Regions from separate parts of the Mesorhizobium sp. M4B.F.Ca.ET.058.02.1.1 genome, predicted to be linked through region 2. Evidence: predicted binding sites of a transcription regulator. Region 2 holds the regulator's gene; each other region holds the start of a gene.

Region 1 (5,372 bases), 1.4 Mb from region 2:
TTGCCTAGCCGGTTTTTGCAGCTGGTGACCGCCTATTGGAAGGCAGTCTCGGAAAAGCTCCTGAGTTTGCGCGAATGCAGCCGCTCCATAGGCATTCCGGCCAGCTTCTCCATCGCCTTGATGCCAATCGTGAGATGCTGCGCCACTTGCCTTTTGTAGAACTCGGTCGCCATGCCCGGCAGCTTCAGCTCGCCATGCAGCGGCTTGTCGGAGACGCACAGCAGCGTGCCGTAGGGCACGCGGAAGCGGAAGCCGTTGGCGGCGATGGTCGCCGATTCCATGTCGAGCGCGATGGCGCGCGACTGCGACAGCCGCTGCACCGGTCCGCGCTGGTCGCGTAGCTCCCAGTTGCGGTTGTCGATGGTGGCGACGGTGCCGGTGCGCATGATGCGTTTGAGGTCGTAGCCGGAAAGCCCGGTGACCTCGGCGACCGCTTCCTGCAGTGCCACCTGGATCTCGGCTAGCGGGGGGATCGGCACCCAGACCGGCAGGTCGTCGTCCAGCACATGGTCCTCGCGCACATAGGCATGCGCCAGCACATAGTCGCCAAGCGCCTGCGTGTTGCGCAGGCCGGCGCAGTGGCCGAGCATCAACCAGGCGTGCGGCCTCAGCACCGCGATATGGTCGGTGATCGTCTTGGCGTTGGAGGGACCGACGCCGATATTGACCATGGTGATGCCGCCATGGCCGGGCTTCTTCAGATGATAGGCCGGCATCTGCGGCAGGCGTTGCGGCGGCGTGCCTTCGGCGGGCACGCTCGACCCGGCATGGGTGATCACGTTGCCGGGTTCGATGAATTCGGCATATCCGCCGCCGCCATTCTCCATCAGATCGCGTGCGCGGGCGACAAATTCGTCGATGTAGAACTGGTAGTTGGTGAACAGCACGAAGTTCTGGAAATGCTGCGGGCTGGTCGCGGTGTAATGCGTCATGCGGTGCAGCGAATAGTCGATGCGCTGCGCCGTGAACGGCGCCAGCGGCCGCGGCTCGCCGAACGCCACTTCGAACGTGCCGTTGGCGATCTGGTCGTCAGTGCCGTCGAGGTCCGGCACGTCGAACAGGTCGCGGATCGGCCGCTGGATACGCTCGGCGGCGCTGCCGTCGACATAGGTGCCCTCCAGGAAGGCGAAATGCAGCGGAATAGGCGTGGTCGATTCCGACACCGTTACCTGGACGCCATGGTTGCGCATGATCAGCCGAAGCTGCTCGACAAGGTAGTTTTCGAACAGCGCCGGCTGGGTGATGGTGGTCGAGAAATGTCCGGGCGTCGGCATGTGGCCATAGGCCTGTCGCGAGTCGACCTGGCTGAAGGAGGTCGTGGTGACGCCGATCTCGGGATAGAAGGCCCGGTAGCGCTTGTTGCTGTCGCCGCCGGCGGCCAGTGCCGCGAAGGAATCGCGCAGGAACTTGGTGTTGCGGTCGTAAAGCACCTGCAAGGCCGCGACCGCCTTCTTGGCGTCGTTGAAACTCTGCCTGCCGAAAGGCTCAGGCATGACGACCGATTCGATGGCTTGGGGGTAGATTCGCTTTTCCATGGCTCAATATAGAGAGTTGGAAGAGCGGTTGGGAGGGGGAGGCGGGCGCGAAGGCGGCCAAAGTGCCGATTTTTGTCCGCGTCTTGAGATGGAAGTGAGATCAGATCAGCCTCGGCCTCGCCTGAGTATCGACGTGTTTCAGCCGCGCTGCAGGGAGACCAGCAACACGAAGCCGACGCCCGACTTCCGCGGCGAGGGGGCCTCGATCGTCGAGCCGTTATCGGCCCGCATCATCGGCACCGCCAGCACCGGGGCGGCAAGCAGCATCAGGATGAGCGCCGCCCGCGGCAGGAGCCGGAGGATGTTCAGGGCGCTGGTGGTGATGCGGTTCATGGTCGTTGCTTCTCGTTTGAGGGTTGGTCGGTTCAGCGGATGAAATGGTTCATGCAGCCCGGCCGGCAGGCATTGGCGCCATCCCAGGCGCGGGCCGGGCGTCCGGCCTCGGCCACCAGGATGGCGAAGAGCATGCCGAATAGGCTCATCAGCAGGCAGACGATGGTGAAGCGGCGGGCGAGCATTGCGTTGGTCCTCTCCTTCAATGCCGAGGAGAATGCCCGAGCGCCGCTGAACCGGCTCTGATGCCGGTATTCATCTGCGGTTCAAGTTCGTTGCTGAAAATTTGGTGGCGCGCCTGCCGCCGAAAAAGAAAACGGGGCCGCGAAGGCCCCGTTTTCAGGTGATGGCGGCGAAGGCGCCGATCAGAGCTTGTGCCAGGTCTGGCTCTTGCAGAGCAGGCCGCCGAGCACGCAGCCGCTCATCTTGAGCGAGGTGCCCGAAAGCGTCGCCTTGCCGGCATAGGTCTTGTCTGTTTCCGGGTCGGTTATGCTGCCGGCATATTTGTTGTCGCCGGCCGCCTTCAGCGAGCCGATCGTCTTGCCGGCGAACTTGCCGGTCTTCAGCGTGATGGAAAACGCGCCGCCGCCGCCGATCGCCGCCGTCTCGCCGGATTGCGTCTTCCAATTGCCCTCGATCGGATCGGCAAAGGCCGCGCCGGCCATGATCAAGGTGGCCGCCACGGCCAGGCTCACTTTTCGCAACATGTCTGTCCTCCCTATAGGTTCAGGTGGGCCCCGTCCCGCCTTCCTACCCCTTACGCAAACGTAAGCTAGTCCAGCTTCCGGCAAAACAAAAGCGGTGCCGCCGGGGAAGGTTGCAGGATTTTGCCGCCCTCTTCAACGCGGAAATGAACGGGCCGCTTCGTGGTCTTTGGTTCCCGTGGTTAGCGGAGTCTTGATCCGGTCGTTAGAAGTTTTCGTCAAATTTGCCGCAAACAGGCTCAACTGCGGGCTTTGTATGCTTAACGAATTTAAGCGTTTACCTCTTGTTTTAGCTTTGTTTTCCTCAAATTAAGCACGCCATTTAACGACGGATTCAAGGCTCGGCTTCATCCTCGAAAGCATCGAAAGAGCGGCCCCCGAGGGATACCAAGGGACAGAAGGAGGCAGCTCTCGGGAGCCAGACAGGGGATTGAAATGGCACGTTTTGAAATGCTTGAAGGCGGCTTCGGCGCCATGGGAGCAACCGCCCAGGCCGACATTCTTTTCGAACTGGGCATGATGTATGCGACCGGCCGCGACTGCGAGACCGACGTCGTTGCCGCCCACAAATGGTTCAACATCGCCGCGATCAAGGGTTCGGTCCGCGCCGCTGAGCTGCGCTCCGAACTGTCAGCGGCAATGTCGAAGGCCGAGATCGCCAGGGCGCTGCGCGAAGCGCGCGAATGGATGACGATGCACTGAGGGATATCCGAGGGGGCCAAGGCCGCGCAGACGGCCGGCGCCAGGGACAAGGCCGCGGCAAGACGGTCGGACGAACAGGAAGACAGGGATGCGACCGGGCGCGGGAGTGTTCGGGGAAGCTCGATTGGCAAAAGCTGCGACCGGCCGGGACAAGGCCGGCGCGGCTTTTGCCGTTTTAGGCGGTTCGCGATACATTGCAGGCCCAATCGAGTGCCGGCAATGCGCCAAGACATGCCGGGCGAAGGATGAAATTGTCCGGCCTCTCTGAAAGAAGCGCGGCCGAAACGGCCGCGCGCCAGTGGAGGAGTTCTATCGCTATGAAAAAATTGGGTATTTTGAGCGCGGCCGCATTGGGCCTGATGATGAGCGCGCCCTTGGCCTTCGCCGATGACATCACCATTTCCGTGGTTGGTCCGATGACCGGCCAGCTCGCCACCATCGGCGACCAGTTCAAGCAGGGCGCCCAGGCCGCCGCCGACGCCATCAACGCCTCCGGCGGTGTCAACGGCAACCAGATCAAGCTCGACGTTCAGGACGACCAATGCGATCCGAAGCAGGCGGTTTCGGTCGCCAATCGCATCGTCGCCGACGGCACCAAATTCGTCGACGGCCATGCCTGCTCGGGTTCCAGCATTCCCGCCTCCGCCGTCTATGCCGAGGCCGGCACGCTGATGATGAGCCCGGCCTCCTCAAATCCGGAGCTGACCGATGCCGCGGCCAAGGCCGGCTGGCCGACGATCATGCGCCTCTATACGCGCGACGATGCGCAGGGCGCCTTCATCGGTCCGTGGATCGCCAAGAAATATGCCGGCAAGAACGTCGTCATCCTGCATGACAAGAGCGCCTACGGCCAGGGCGTGGCCGACGCCGTCAAGGCGACGATGAATGCCGGCGGCCTCAAGGAAGTGGATTACGAAGGCATCAATGCCGGCGAGAAGGACTATTCCGCCCTTGTCACCAAGCTGAAGGAGCTGAAGGCCGACGTCGTCTATTTTGGCGGCTACCATCCGGAAGCCGGCCTCATCCTGCGCCAGGCGGCCGAGCAGAACGTCAAGTTCCAGCTGATCATGCCGGACTCGATCGCCACACCGGAATTCTGGCAGGTTTCCGGCCCGGCCGGCGAAGGCACGATGTTCGTCTTCCCGTCGGATCCGCAGGCGAAGCCCCAGGCCAAGGATGCCGTCGCCAAGATCAAGGCCGGCGGCTTCGCACCGGAAGGCTTCACACTGTTCTCCTATGCCGTGGTCCAGGCCTTCGCCGAGGGCATCAAGCGCGCCGGCAGCGACGATCCGGCCAAGGTCGCCGAAGCGCTGAAGAACGGCCAGCCGATCAGCACCGTGGTCGGCGACGTCGTCTTCGACGAGAAGGGCGACCTGAAGAACGCCAGCTACGACATCAACCAGTGGCACGATGGCAAATACGCGCCGATCCAGCCGTAGTCGTTCTGCATCCGGATTGAGATGGCCGGGCTCATCCCGGCCATTTTCATTTGGAGTGGCTACCTTGCGCCTCATCTACGAAGCGCACCAGCACTGTGCCGTCGCTCACCTGCGCGCCCTCGGCCGCAACCTCGGCGATCACCCCGTCATGCGGGGCTGCGATTGTGTGCTCCATCTTCATCGCCTCCAGGATCAAGAGCGGCTGGCCCTTGATCACGGCATCGCCCACCCCGGCGCGCACCAGCTTGACCAGCCCGGGCATCGGCGCGCGCAGGCTGCCGGATGCCGCGGCCGCATCATCGGCCTTGGCCAGCGGATCAGGCACCGCGAAGGAATAGCCGACCGCGCCTTCGAACACGGTGACGTGTCCCGGCCATCGGGCGGTGCGCGGAATGGCCCGCAGATCATGCGAATTGATCGCGTCATGCGGCGCTTCCAGCGCCACCTGGAAGCGGCCGTCCGGCCGTGCCGAGACCCGCGCCAGGATATCTTCCTCGCCGTGACGAAGCCTGATACGTCGCGCTACCGTGTGGAAGTGTGCATAGCCGGCAAGCGACGCCCACGGGTCGCCGCCGGTGGCGGGGGCGCCTGCGCCGGTCGCCGCGAGCGCGGCGGCGGCGATGGTCTCGTCGCTTGGCGGGGGCAGGGCGACCAGCTCA
Region 2 (5,372 bases):
GCGCGGCGGCGACGCGGCCTACAATGCCAAGGCGCTGCGCGATATGCTGGGAGGTGCCGCGGGCGCCTATCGCGACACCGTGCTGATGAATGCCGGTGCCGGCCTGGTGGTGGCCGGCAAGGCAACAACGCTGGCCGACGGCATGGCGAGCGCTGCGCAAGCGATCGACAGTGGCCGGGCGCTCCAGGTGCTCGGCCGGCTGGTCGAAATTTCGAACGGGTAGAGCCTTGTCCGACATCCTGCGCAAGATCGAAGCCTACAAGCGCGAGGAGATCGCGGCGGCGAAGCGGCGCGTGCCGCTGGCCGAGATCAAGGCGCGGGCAGATGGCGCCGAGGCGCCGCGCGGTTTTCTTGCCGCGCTCGAAGCCAGGCGCGCGGCCGGCAGCTTCGGGCTGATCGCCGAGATCAAGAAGGCGAGCCCGTCCAAGGGGCTGATCCGCGCCGATTTTGATCCGCCGGCGCTGGCCAGGGCCTACGCGAAAGGTGGCGCCGCCTGTCTGTCGGTGCTGACCGACGAGCCGTCCTTCCAGGGTGCGCCGGAATTCCTCGCCGCCGCCCGCGCCGCCGTTGTCCTGCCCGCGCTTCGCAAGGATTTCCTGTTCGACGCCTATCAGGTGTTCGAGGCCCGCGCCTGGGGTGCCGACGCCATCCTAATCATCATGGCGAGCGTCGACGACGCGATGGCTCGCGAGCTCGAGTCTGCGGCCTTCGAACTCGGCATGGATGCGCTGGTCGAAGTGCATGACGAGGCCGAGATGGAGCGGGCGCTCCGGCTCTCCTCGCGGCTAATCGGCATCAACAACCGCGACCTAAGGACATTCGAGACCAGCCTGGACGTTTCGGAGCGGCTGGCGGCGATGGTGCCGGCCGACCGGCTGCTGGTCAGCGAAAGCGGCATCTTCACGCATCAGGACTGCCGCAGGCTGGAGAAGTGCAAGATCGGCACTTTCCTGGTCGGCGAGAGCCTGATGCGGCAAGCCGATGTGGCCGCCGCAACGCAGCTTCTGCTCACGGGCAAGGCGCCAGCCGAGGCGCTCTGACCATGGCGACCTCCCTCACCCACCTTGGCGCTTCGGGCGAAGCCAACATGGTCGACGTCGGCGACAAGGCCGAGACGGTGCGCACCGCGATCGCCGAGGGTTTTGTCTCGATGCGCGCCGAAACGCTGGAGATGATCCTTGCCGGCGATGCCAAGAAGGGCGACGTGCTTGGCACCGCGCGCATTGCCGGCATCATGGCGGCGAAACGCGCGCATGAACTGATCCCGCTCTGCCATCCGCTGCTCCTGACCAAGGTTTCGGTGGACATCGAGCCGGACACGTCCCTGCCTGGCCTCAAGGTCACGGCGCTCGCCCGCGTCACCGGCAAGACAGGCGTCGAGATGGAGGCGCTGACGGCGGCCTCCGTCGCCTGCCTCACCATTTACGACATGGCCAAGGCCGCCGACCGCGCCATGGTGATCTCCGGCATCAGGCTGGTCGAGAAGACCGGCGGCAAGTCTGGCGATTACAAGGCGGCCGGGCGCGGGGAAGGCGCTTGATGGCGCTGGTTCCTGTCGCCGAGGCGCTCGAGCGCCTGCTGGATGGAGCGGCGCCGCGGGCCAGTGAGAGCGTCGCGCTGATCGACGCCGCCGGCCGGGTGCTGGCCGAGCCCGTGGTGGCATTGCGCACGCAACCGCCCTTCAACGCCTCCGCCATGGACGGCTATGCGACGCGCGCCACCGACGTGGCATCCGTGCCGGCGCGGCTTTCGGTGATCGGCATGGCGCCGGCCGGCCGCGGCTTCGAAGGCAGCGTCGGCCCGTCGCAAGCCGTGCGCATCTTCACCGGCGCGCCAGTGCCGCAAGGCGCCGACACCATCGTCATTCAGGAGAATGTCAGGGACCTGGGCGGCGGCACGGTAGAGGTAACCCAGCCGACGGCGCAAGGACGCAACATCCGGCGTGTCGGACTCGATTTCGCGCAAGGCGATGTGCTGCTCGAAAGGGGCCGCCTGCTTGATCCCGCGGCACTGTCGCTGGCGGCATCCGCCAACCATCCGTGTTTGAGCGTGGTGAAGCGGCCGCTGGTCGCCATCATCGCCACCGGCGACGAACTGCTGCCGCCCGGCAGCGAGCTTGGTCCCGACCAGATCATTTCGTCCAACGCCTATGGCGTCGCCGCCGCCGCTCAGTCGGTCGGCGCCCGCGCGCTCGATCTCGGCATCGCCGCCGACCGCAAGGAAGCGATCGCCGCGCTGGTCAGGCAGGCCGTCGAGCAGCAGGCCGATGTCATCGTCACGCTGGGCGGCGCCTCGGTCGGCGACCACGATCTGATCCACGACGTGCTGACCGGCGAAGGCATGACGCTCGATTTCTGGAAGATCGCCATGCGCCCGGGCAAGCCGCTGATGTTCGGCCGGATGGGGCGCACGCGCTGTATCGGCCTGCCGGGCAACCCTGTCGCCAGCCTGGTCTGCTCGCAATTGTTCCTGAAGCCCTTGCTGGCGCGACTCGGTGGCCGCGACTTCCGGCAGGACCTGCGCGAGGCACGCCTGGGCACGGCGATGCAGGCCAATGATCTCAGGCAGGATTACGTGCGCGCCGTGGTCCGCGAAGAAGCCGGCTCAATGGTTGCCACCCCCTTCGGCATCCAGGACTCCTCGATGCTGCGCATGCTCGCCGACGCCAACGGCCTTGTCGTGCGGGAGCCCTTCGCCCCGGCTGCAGCCGCAGGCGACGCTTGCCGCGTGCTGATGCTACGCTGAACAAAACGTCAACGCATTCATTAAACTTTAAACGGTTGCGGAACACAACTGGAACAGATAGTGTTTGTTCTGGGTTTGTTTTTCTGATTCTGGTTTCAGAACCCGTGGGGGCCGCCATGCTGACGCGCAAACAACATGAACTCCTGATGTTCATCCATGAACGGCTGAAGGAAAGCGGCATTCCGCCCTCGTTCGACGAGATGAAGGAGGCGCTCGATCTCGCCTCGAAGTCGGGCATCCACCGGCTGATCACGGCGCTGGAAGAGCGCGGCTTCATTCGCCGGCTGCCGAACCGGGCGCGTGCTCTGGAAGTGCTGCGCCTGCCTGACTCGATCGCGCCCGGTCTCAATGCGGCGAAGAAGTTTTCGCCGAGCGTCATCCAGGGAAGCCTGGGACAGGGCAATCTCGGTCGGCAAATCAAACCGGCGTCGCCGTCGCGTACCCCCAGCAATGACGACGACGCTGTGTCGGCGGTGTCGATCCCGGTAATGGGCCGCATCGCCGCCGGCGTGCCGATCGACGCCATCCAGCACCAGACGCATTCGATCTCGGTGCCCCCGGACATGATCTCGGGCGGCGAGCATTATGCGCTGGAGGTCAAGGGCGACTCGATGATCGAGGCCGGTATCTTCGACGGCGATACGGTCATCATCCGCAACGCCGACACGGCGAGCCCCGGCGAGATCGTTGTGGCGCTGGTCGACGAGGAAGAGGCGACGCTGAAGCGCTTCCGCCGCAAGGGCGCATCGATCGCGCTCGAAGCTGCCAACCCTGCCTATGAGACCCGCATCTTCGGCCCTGACCGGGTCAAGGTGCAAGGCAAGCTGGTCGGCCTGATCCGGCGCTACTGAGCCGACGGCGCCAGTTTGACCACCGGTTTTTCGGGTCTCTGGTAAGGCGGCAGTCCCCTCGCCTCGCGAGAGTATTTGCGCTGCTCGTGCCATGGCCGGTAGGGCTTTTCGACCGCGTAGCGGATTGTTGCTTGCGCGCTCGCCGATTGCGGATCGAAGAAGACGGCGGCACTGCCGGAGCGGGCGAGCTGACGTTTGGTGACGACGAGGGCCAGCGAATTCCAGCAGGGACTGTAGGCGGTGGCGTCGTCGATGACGATCAGGTCGGCGAAGGCGCAGGCCGGCCGCGCCGTCTTGCGGTTTTCCGCGAGCGCCACGATTGCGCCTGACGGATGTCGGGCAAGGCATAGCCCGTCCCTGCAGTAAAATGGCGAGCCCGGCGGCAGGTCGAGCGGATCGATGTCGAAGCGTGCATCCCCTGTCTCGAAGGTCTCCGGCTCGACGATGGTCTCGGCCACCAGCGCGCGTTTCCAATTGTCGGTGGTGAATTCGTTCGACCGCACCCGGTTGACGGCGAGCTCGCCGCCTCCGATCGGCATCGCCACCAGATGCGCATCCTCCGAGATCAGCACATCGGGCGTGCGGGTATTGGAAACCGTCAGCAGGCCCGCCAGAGCGAAGGGGATCGCCGCAAGTCTCAGCCAGGTCGTGGCCATGGTCGCGATGACCAGCGCTATCGTCACGAAAAGCACCGACTGGATGGAGATCAGCCCGACGGCATCGACCGGCGAGCGTTCGGAAATCCACCCAGAGATCGCGATCATCGCGGTCAGGCCCTTGCCCATCAGATACAGGAATGGCCAGTCGAGGCCGAACGGCATAGTCAGGGCGCTGGCGACCCCCAGGAACATGACCACCGAAACGATCGGCATGACGGCCAGGTTGGCGACCAGGCTGAGTGGCGAAACGCGCTGGAAGTGCCAGATGGCGAAGAGCGCCGTGGCGCTGCCGGCGATGATCGAGGTCATGGCAAGGCCACCCATCCCCATCGCCAGTTTGCGCGACGTAAAGCGAAGGAACGATCGCTTCGGCGGCGGCGTGGTCGTCCTGTCGGCGCGATAGTCGGCCCAGCCGGCATAGGCGCCGACCAGGGCAGCCGTGGCGGCGAAGGACATCTGGAAGCTCGGGCCGACCACTTCGTGCGGCGACACCAGGATGACGGCGATGGCCGAGATCGCCAGATTGCGCATGGTGAGCGCTGCCCGGTCGAACAACACGGCGACAAGCATCACCGCCAGCATGATGAAGCTGCGTTCGGCCGCGACCACAATGCCGGAGAAGACGAGATAGGCGGCGATCGAGACGAGTGCGGCTGCGGCGGCATATTTCTTGACCGGCCGGCGCGATGCGAAGTCGGGAAACAGCGCGAAGGCCCCGCGCAGCAAGAGCATGATGGTGCCGGCGACCAGCGCCATGTGCAGGCCCGAGATGGAGATGACGTGATAGATGCCGGTGCGCCGCATCGCCTCATTGATCTCATCGGGGATGCCCGCTCGCACGCCGACTATCAGTGCGGCGGCGATCTCGCCCTCCGGGCCGCCGACCTGGCCGCGGATGTGGTTGGCGATGCTCTCCCGCGCCTTCTCGATCGTGGAAGCCAGGCGCGCCGAGGGCGGCGCATCTTCGCTGGCGATTGTCTTTGGATTGCCAAGGAAAAAGCCGCTGGCGCCGATACCGGAAAAATAGCTGTCGAAGGAGAAGTCGTAGCTGTCGGGTCGCACCGGGCCGGTCGGCTGCAGCAGCCTTGCATAGCCGGTAAGCAGCGAGCCGGCTGTC
Region 3 (5,372 bases), 630 kb from region 2:
GCCGAATGCAGCGTCATGATCGAGACCGCGTCGAGCGACTCGCTCTGCTCCGCCTCCATCACCAGTGCCACATGTTCGAGGAAGGAGCGCAGCGATTCGTACTCCTCCATGGAGCGGACAAGCTCCTTGAGGTTTTCCAGCCGCCCCGGAGCTTCCGCCGAGCGGTCGTTCTTCCACATGTCGGTGTAGCCGCTCTCTTCCAATATGGTCTCGGCGAGCTCGGTATGTGGCGTGGTCTCCAGCGCCTTCTGCCAGCGCTCGAAATTTGCCGCGACCTCGCGCAGGGCGGCGCGCGGCTTCGGCTTCAGCTCGTCACTTTCAGCGAGGTTGCCGGCAGCTTCCAGCATCGGGATACGGAGAGCGCGCGCCGTGTCGTGGATCTGACGGATGGTGGCTTCGCCGAGCCCGCGCTTCGGCACGTTGACGATGCGCTCGAAAGCGAGGTCATCGCCGCTGTTGGCGACGACGCGGAAAAAGGCCAGCGCGTCGCGGATTTCCATGCGCTCGTAGAAGCGTGGGCCGCCGATGACGCGGTAGTTCAGACCGAGCGTGATGAAGCGGTCCTCGAAGGCGCGCATCTGGAAGGACGCGCGGACCAGGATCGCCATGTCGTTCAGATTGTGCTTCTGACGCTGGTAGGCCTCGATCGCCTCGCCGACGGCGCGCGCCTCTTCCTCCGAATCCCAGGCGGCATGGACATGCACCTTGTCGTCTTCGGGGTCGTTTCGGTCGGTGAACAGCGTCTTGCCGAAGCGGCCTTCGTTAAAGGCGATGAGATGCGACGCGGCGCCGAGGATATGCGCGGTCGAGCGGTAGTTGCGCTCCAGCCTTATGATGGTGGCGCCGGGGAAATCCTTGTCGAAGCGCAGGATGTTGTCGACCTCGGCACCGCGCCAGCCATAGATCGATTGATCGTCATCGCCGACGCAGCAGATGTTGACGGTGGCCGGGCGGGAATTCCCCTCCCCCTTGAGGGGAGGGTGGCCGGGCGAAGCCCGGTCGGGTGGGGTCCTCGCGGCAGTGCTCGACGCCCCTGTGCTCGATGACCGGGCGGTGCCTTCTGCGGCGACCCCCTCCGCCCACTTCGCGGGCACCTCCCCCTCAAGGGGGGAGGATTGCGGCCGCTGCGCCAGGAGCCGCAGCCACATGTATTGGGCCGTGTTGGTGTCCTGGTATTCGTCGACGAGGATGTATTTGAAGCGCTTGTGATAGTCCTTCAGCACGTCCGGATAGGCGCGGAAGATGCGGATCGGGTGGCAGAGCAGGTCGCCGAAATCGCAGGCGTTCAGGGTCTGCAGCCGCTCCTGATAGGCCTTGTAGAGCTCGCGGCCCTTGCCGTTGGCGAAGCTGCGGGCGTCGCCCTCGGGGATGTCGGCGGGGCCGAGGCCCTTGTTCTTCCAGCCGTCGATCATCTGGGCGAACTGCTTTGCCGGCCAGCGCTTGTCGTCCAGCCCCTCGGCCTGGATCAGCTGCTTGATCAGACGCACGACGTCGTCGGTGTCGAGGATGGTGAAATCGGATTTCAGCCCGGCAAGCTCGGCGTGGCGGCGCAGCAGCTTGACGCCGATCGAGTGGAAGGTGCCGAGCCACGGCATGCCCTCGACACTGCCTTCGCCGATCAGATGGCCGATGCGCTGCTTCATCTCGCGCGCGGCCTTGTTCGTGAAGGTGACGGCAAGGATCTGCGAGGGGAAAGCCTTGCCGGTGGCGAGGATGTGAGCGATGCGCGTGGTGAGCACGCGCGTCTTGCCGGTGCCGGCGCCGGCCAGCACCAGAACAGGGCCTTCGGTTGTTTCGACAGCCAGCCGCTGCTCGGGATTCAGCCCCTTCAGATAATCGGGCGCGCTGTTTTGGCCGCTGCGGGCGGCCATGGCGCGCGCAGCTATGCCGGACGGGGCTGCTGTGGGCCGCGCATTCGGTTCGTCAAAGAAGGGCATGTCTTCCGAAAACCCGGACATTGCCCCCGAATGTAGTGATTCGGCAGCGAAAGACCAGAAGTGTCTCCGTTTTGTTCTGGTTAGCGACAGGATTTGCCGAGCGCGGTGTCTCTTCGGCCTCGGCAATTGCCTCAAATCCTTGTCGTGCCTCATCCGGCGGCTGCCCGCATGCGCTCGCCGATCTTGTCGGCCACGTAGCCGGCATCGCGCGCCGCGCCATGGATCATGGTGGAGGAGGGCGAATGCTGGAAATGCAGGCCGCAGACATACAGTCCCGGCTCACCTTCGACGGCACCGCGATATTGCTTGACCCGGCCGCTGTCGTCGAAGATCGGCAGCTTGATCCAATCGAGCCCGGCCCGGAACCCGGTGCACCAGATGATGTTCGAAACGTCTAGAAGCTGGCCGTCGTCGAGCAGCGGTTTGCCGTTGCGGGCACCGGCGACGCGGGCGACCCGGCGGACGCCGGCGCCGTCCAGATCCTGCCGCTTGACCCGGATCAGCGGCAGGCCATGAGAAAGATGCCCCGGCTTCGCCTTGCGGCCCATCGGCGTGTCGACCGTAAGCAGACGGTGGAAAACGATGCGGAAGACGAACGGAAGGACCGCGCGCATCGCGAAAGAGCCATTGTAGGCGACCGGGATGTGGCCTGGGTGGCGGCCCGACAGCCAGACCTGGTGCGTTCCCGCGACATCCATGGCTATTTCAGCGCCGGAATTGCTGGCGCCAACCAAAAGCACGCTGCCCGGATTGAGCTGCACGGGATTCTTGTAGGCGCTTGAGGACAGTTGCCGGATTGACGGATCGAGCGACGCCGCGAAATCCGGGATCTTCGGCTTCTGGTAGCTCGAGGCCGCGGCGACGACGTGCCTGGCGATGTAGCGGGTCTGGCCGGCCGTGACGACGTAGAGCTTGCCGGAGCGGGTTACTTCGTCGACCTTGACGCCGGTGCGCACCGGCAAGGCAAACCTCCGCGCATAGGCCTCGAGATAGTCGGCCATCTCGTCCTTGGTCGGGAATGAATAGCGGGCAGCGGGGAAGGGCATGCCGATCAGACCGTCGAAGCGCGCCGGCGTGAACAGGCGCAGCGAATCCCAGCGCGAGCGCCAGATGTCGCCGACGCGTTCGCGGCCCTCGAGAATGACGAACTTCACCCCCTTGCGGGCGAGGTGATAGCCAACGGAAAGGCCATTTTGGCCGGCGCCTATGACCACGACGTCGACATGTTCTTCCCTGAGAGCAGGCCGCGTTTCGTCGCCTGATGGCATATCGCTGCCGGTTGCCCGCAGCGCATCGGCCTCCAGATGCATGAAGGCCGCTCCCGGTTCCAGCAGCGTGCCGGCGCGTGTCCTGGTCTCGGCGATGCGAATGTTGTGACGGCCGCGCATTCCCTGCATCGTGGCCGGTCCGGATGTCGAAGTCGGGGTCATGATCGCTCCATTTGGTTCGTCAGTCATGGACCAGAAATAGCGGAACGGCGCGGCGGCGCTTCGGGGAGACACCTCACGGCGGAAGAAAATGCGATGGGGATTTTCCCCCATGCCCTCAGGTCAGATGTTTTTCTGGGTCAGATGAGCCCGTTCTGAAAGGCGTAGGCTGTCGCGGCGGCGCGCGAGTTGACCGCCAGCTTGTCGAAGATGTTGCTGAGATGCCGGTCGATGGTCTTTTCGCTGAGGCCGAGCTCGGTCGCTATCGACCTGTTGGTCCTGCCGGTGGCGACCAGGCCAAGGACTTCGATCTCGCGCCCGGTCAGGCCGTGCGGGCGCGAACTGGCCGGCCCGACCAGAGCCGTGACGCGGGCAAGTTCCGGCGCGGCGCCAAGCGTGGCGAAAACGGCGCGGGCGGCATCGAATTCGAGCTCGGTGCCGTCTTCGTCGCCAAGCATGCGGCAGGCCTGCCCTGCAAGCACGCGCAGCCGCGCCTCGAGATAGGGAGCGCCGGCACGCTGCCAGGTCGTCAGCGCGGCGCGGAAATGGCCGAGCGCGGTCGCGGCGCTGCCTTCGTGCAAGTCGATCTCGCCTCTCGCCTGCGAGGCCATCGCCGCCAGGATGTCGGTCGCGAAACGGGTGGCGATCGCTTCCAGCTCCTGGCAGGCGTCGCGTGCCTCCTCGATTGCGCCGGCTGCGATCATGATCTCTACCCGCGCCGGCAGCAGGCGGGCGCGGCCGAGTGGAGCCTTGGTCGTGGCGAGCACGCGGCGAAGGGTTGCCGCAGCCTGTTCGGCCCGGCCCTGCGCCAGCCGCAGCAGCGCCATGCCGGGCTGCGGTTCGAGCCCGAGCCGACTGGCGGTGCGGTAAAGGTCCTCGGCGGCGGCGAATTCGCCACGCAGACGATGGATTTCGGCCTCCTGATAGGCCGCTCCGGCCGCCGCCTCGCTGGCGGTGGTATGGGCCAATGACGTCGTCGCGCGGCGGGCCTCCGTGATTGCATCCTGCCAGGCGCCGTTCAGTTCCATGATCTCGGCGCGGTGCAAAAGGCAGACGCCGTTGAACTGGACGAGCTGCGGCTGCGCGCCGCACCAGTTCGATAGCGCCTCGGTCCATTCGCGCGAGCGGTCGAGCGCGTAGACCTGCCGGCACGCTGCGATGAGGTTGCAGTAGATCAGGCCGGTGACGATGGGCGAAAGTTTTCCGTCGACCGCCGGCAGCATGGCCTCGTCGAGCGAGGCGATGCCTTCGTCGATCCGGCCCTGCCGCACAAGCGCGCGGCCGAGATAGCATCTGGCGAAGGCGACGAGGTCGACGTCGCAACAGCGCTCGCCGATCGCCAGCGCCTGACTGGCCAGCCGCTCCGCCGCCGGATCATTTCCCGTCATGAGCTCCTTTTGGGCCGCCAGCAGCGTCAAATAGCCATGCGCGGCGCATTCGCGGCCGAAGCCGTCGGCCAAGCGCTGAGCCTGCTGGATGCAGGCGCTGGCGTGGCCTTCCTCGCCCAAGGCCAGAAGCCGGAAGCCGCGGAAGAATGCCCAATACGCTGCGCGGTCGTAGCGGCCGGCTTCGACATAGGTCTCGAACAAACGGTCTCCGGCGGCCAGGCTGTCCTGGTCGCGGTCGAGCATGGCGGCCGACCAGAGCAGCCGTTCCAGATCGTCCGGGCCCAGCGGTGCCAGATCGTCCGTTGCACGCAACAGCTCAAACGCATCCGCCCAGTCCCGTTGCTCATAGGCGTGACGGGCCCGTTCCAGCAGCAAGGCGGCCTCGGCTTTCATCGGCAAAGCATAGCATTGCCAAATAACTGGCAGAAGAATGGCAGATGCCAGGCTTCGTCAAGTCGGCGTGAGCGGCCGGGGTGATGCTTACTTTATGCCGTGCTGATTTGACACCGCACGCAGGGGGGCCGAAAACTGCGGCGGCGAGATGAAACAGAATCGAAGGCGCGTTACGGTTGTGCTTCGTGACAGCGGTTTTCGATCGCCCGCCTGCTGCGCATGAAGGA

The links. The regulator LexA, encoded in region 2, represses DNA repair genes until DNA is damaged. The targets are predictions, from matches to a motif close to TGTTCNNNNTGTGTTCNG.
Region 1: a site for LexA is predicted at 2,858-2,875, ahead of EJ073_RS10980 (sel1 repeat family protein). Genes of this name have one in related genera too.
Region 3: a site for LexA is predicted at 1,999-2,016, ahead of EJ073_RS00450 (UvrD-helicase domain-containing protein). Genes of this name have one in related genera too.

Annotation. Positions count from the first base shown of each region.
Region 1 covers NZ_CP034450.1:2,139,183-2,144,554, reverse strand. The annotation lists gene EJ073_RS10995 (AMP nucleosidase) at 33-1,493, opposite strand; gene EJ073_RS10990 (hypothetical protein) at 1,674-1,868, opposite strand; gene EJ073_RS31535 (hypothetical protein) at 1,901-2,053, opposite strand; gene EJ073_RS10985 (DUF2147 domain-containing protein) at 2,234-2,575, opposite strand; gene EJ073_RS10980 (sel1 repeat family protein) at 3,008-3,274, shown strand; gene EJ073_RS10975 (ABC transporter substrate-binding protein) at 3,592-4,713, shown strand; gene EJ073_RS10970 (acetyl/propionyl/methylcrotonyl-CoA carboxylase subunit alpha) at 4,760-5,372, opposite strand, start outside.
Region 2 covers NZ_CP034450.1:719,608-724,979, reverse strand. The annotation lists gene trpD (anthranilate phosphoribosyltransferase) at 1-223, shown strand, start outside; gene trpC (indole-3-glycerol phosphate synthase TrpC) at 228-1,040, shown strand; gene moaC (cyclic pyranopterin monophosphate synthase MoaC) at 1,043-1,540, shown strand; gene glp (gephyrin-like molybdotransferase Glp) at 1,540-2,745, shown strand; gene lexA (transcriptional repressor LexA) at 2,862-3,596, shown strand; gene EJ073_RS03585 (ComEC/Rec2 family competence protein) at 3,590-5,372, opposite strand, start outside.
Region 3 covers NZ_CP034450.1:92,356-97,727, forward strand. The annotation lists gene EJ073_RS00450 (UvrD-helicase domain-containing protein) at 1-1,958, opposite strand, end outside; gene EJ073_RS00455 (FAD-dependent oxidoreductase) at 2,087-3,367, opposite strand; gene EJ073_RS00460 (helix-turn-helix transcriptional regulator) at 3,505-5,145, opposite strand.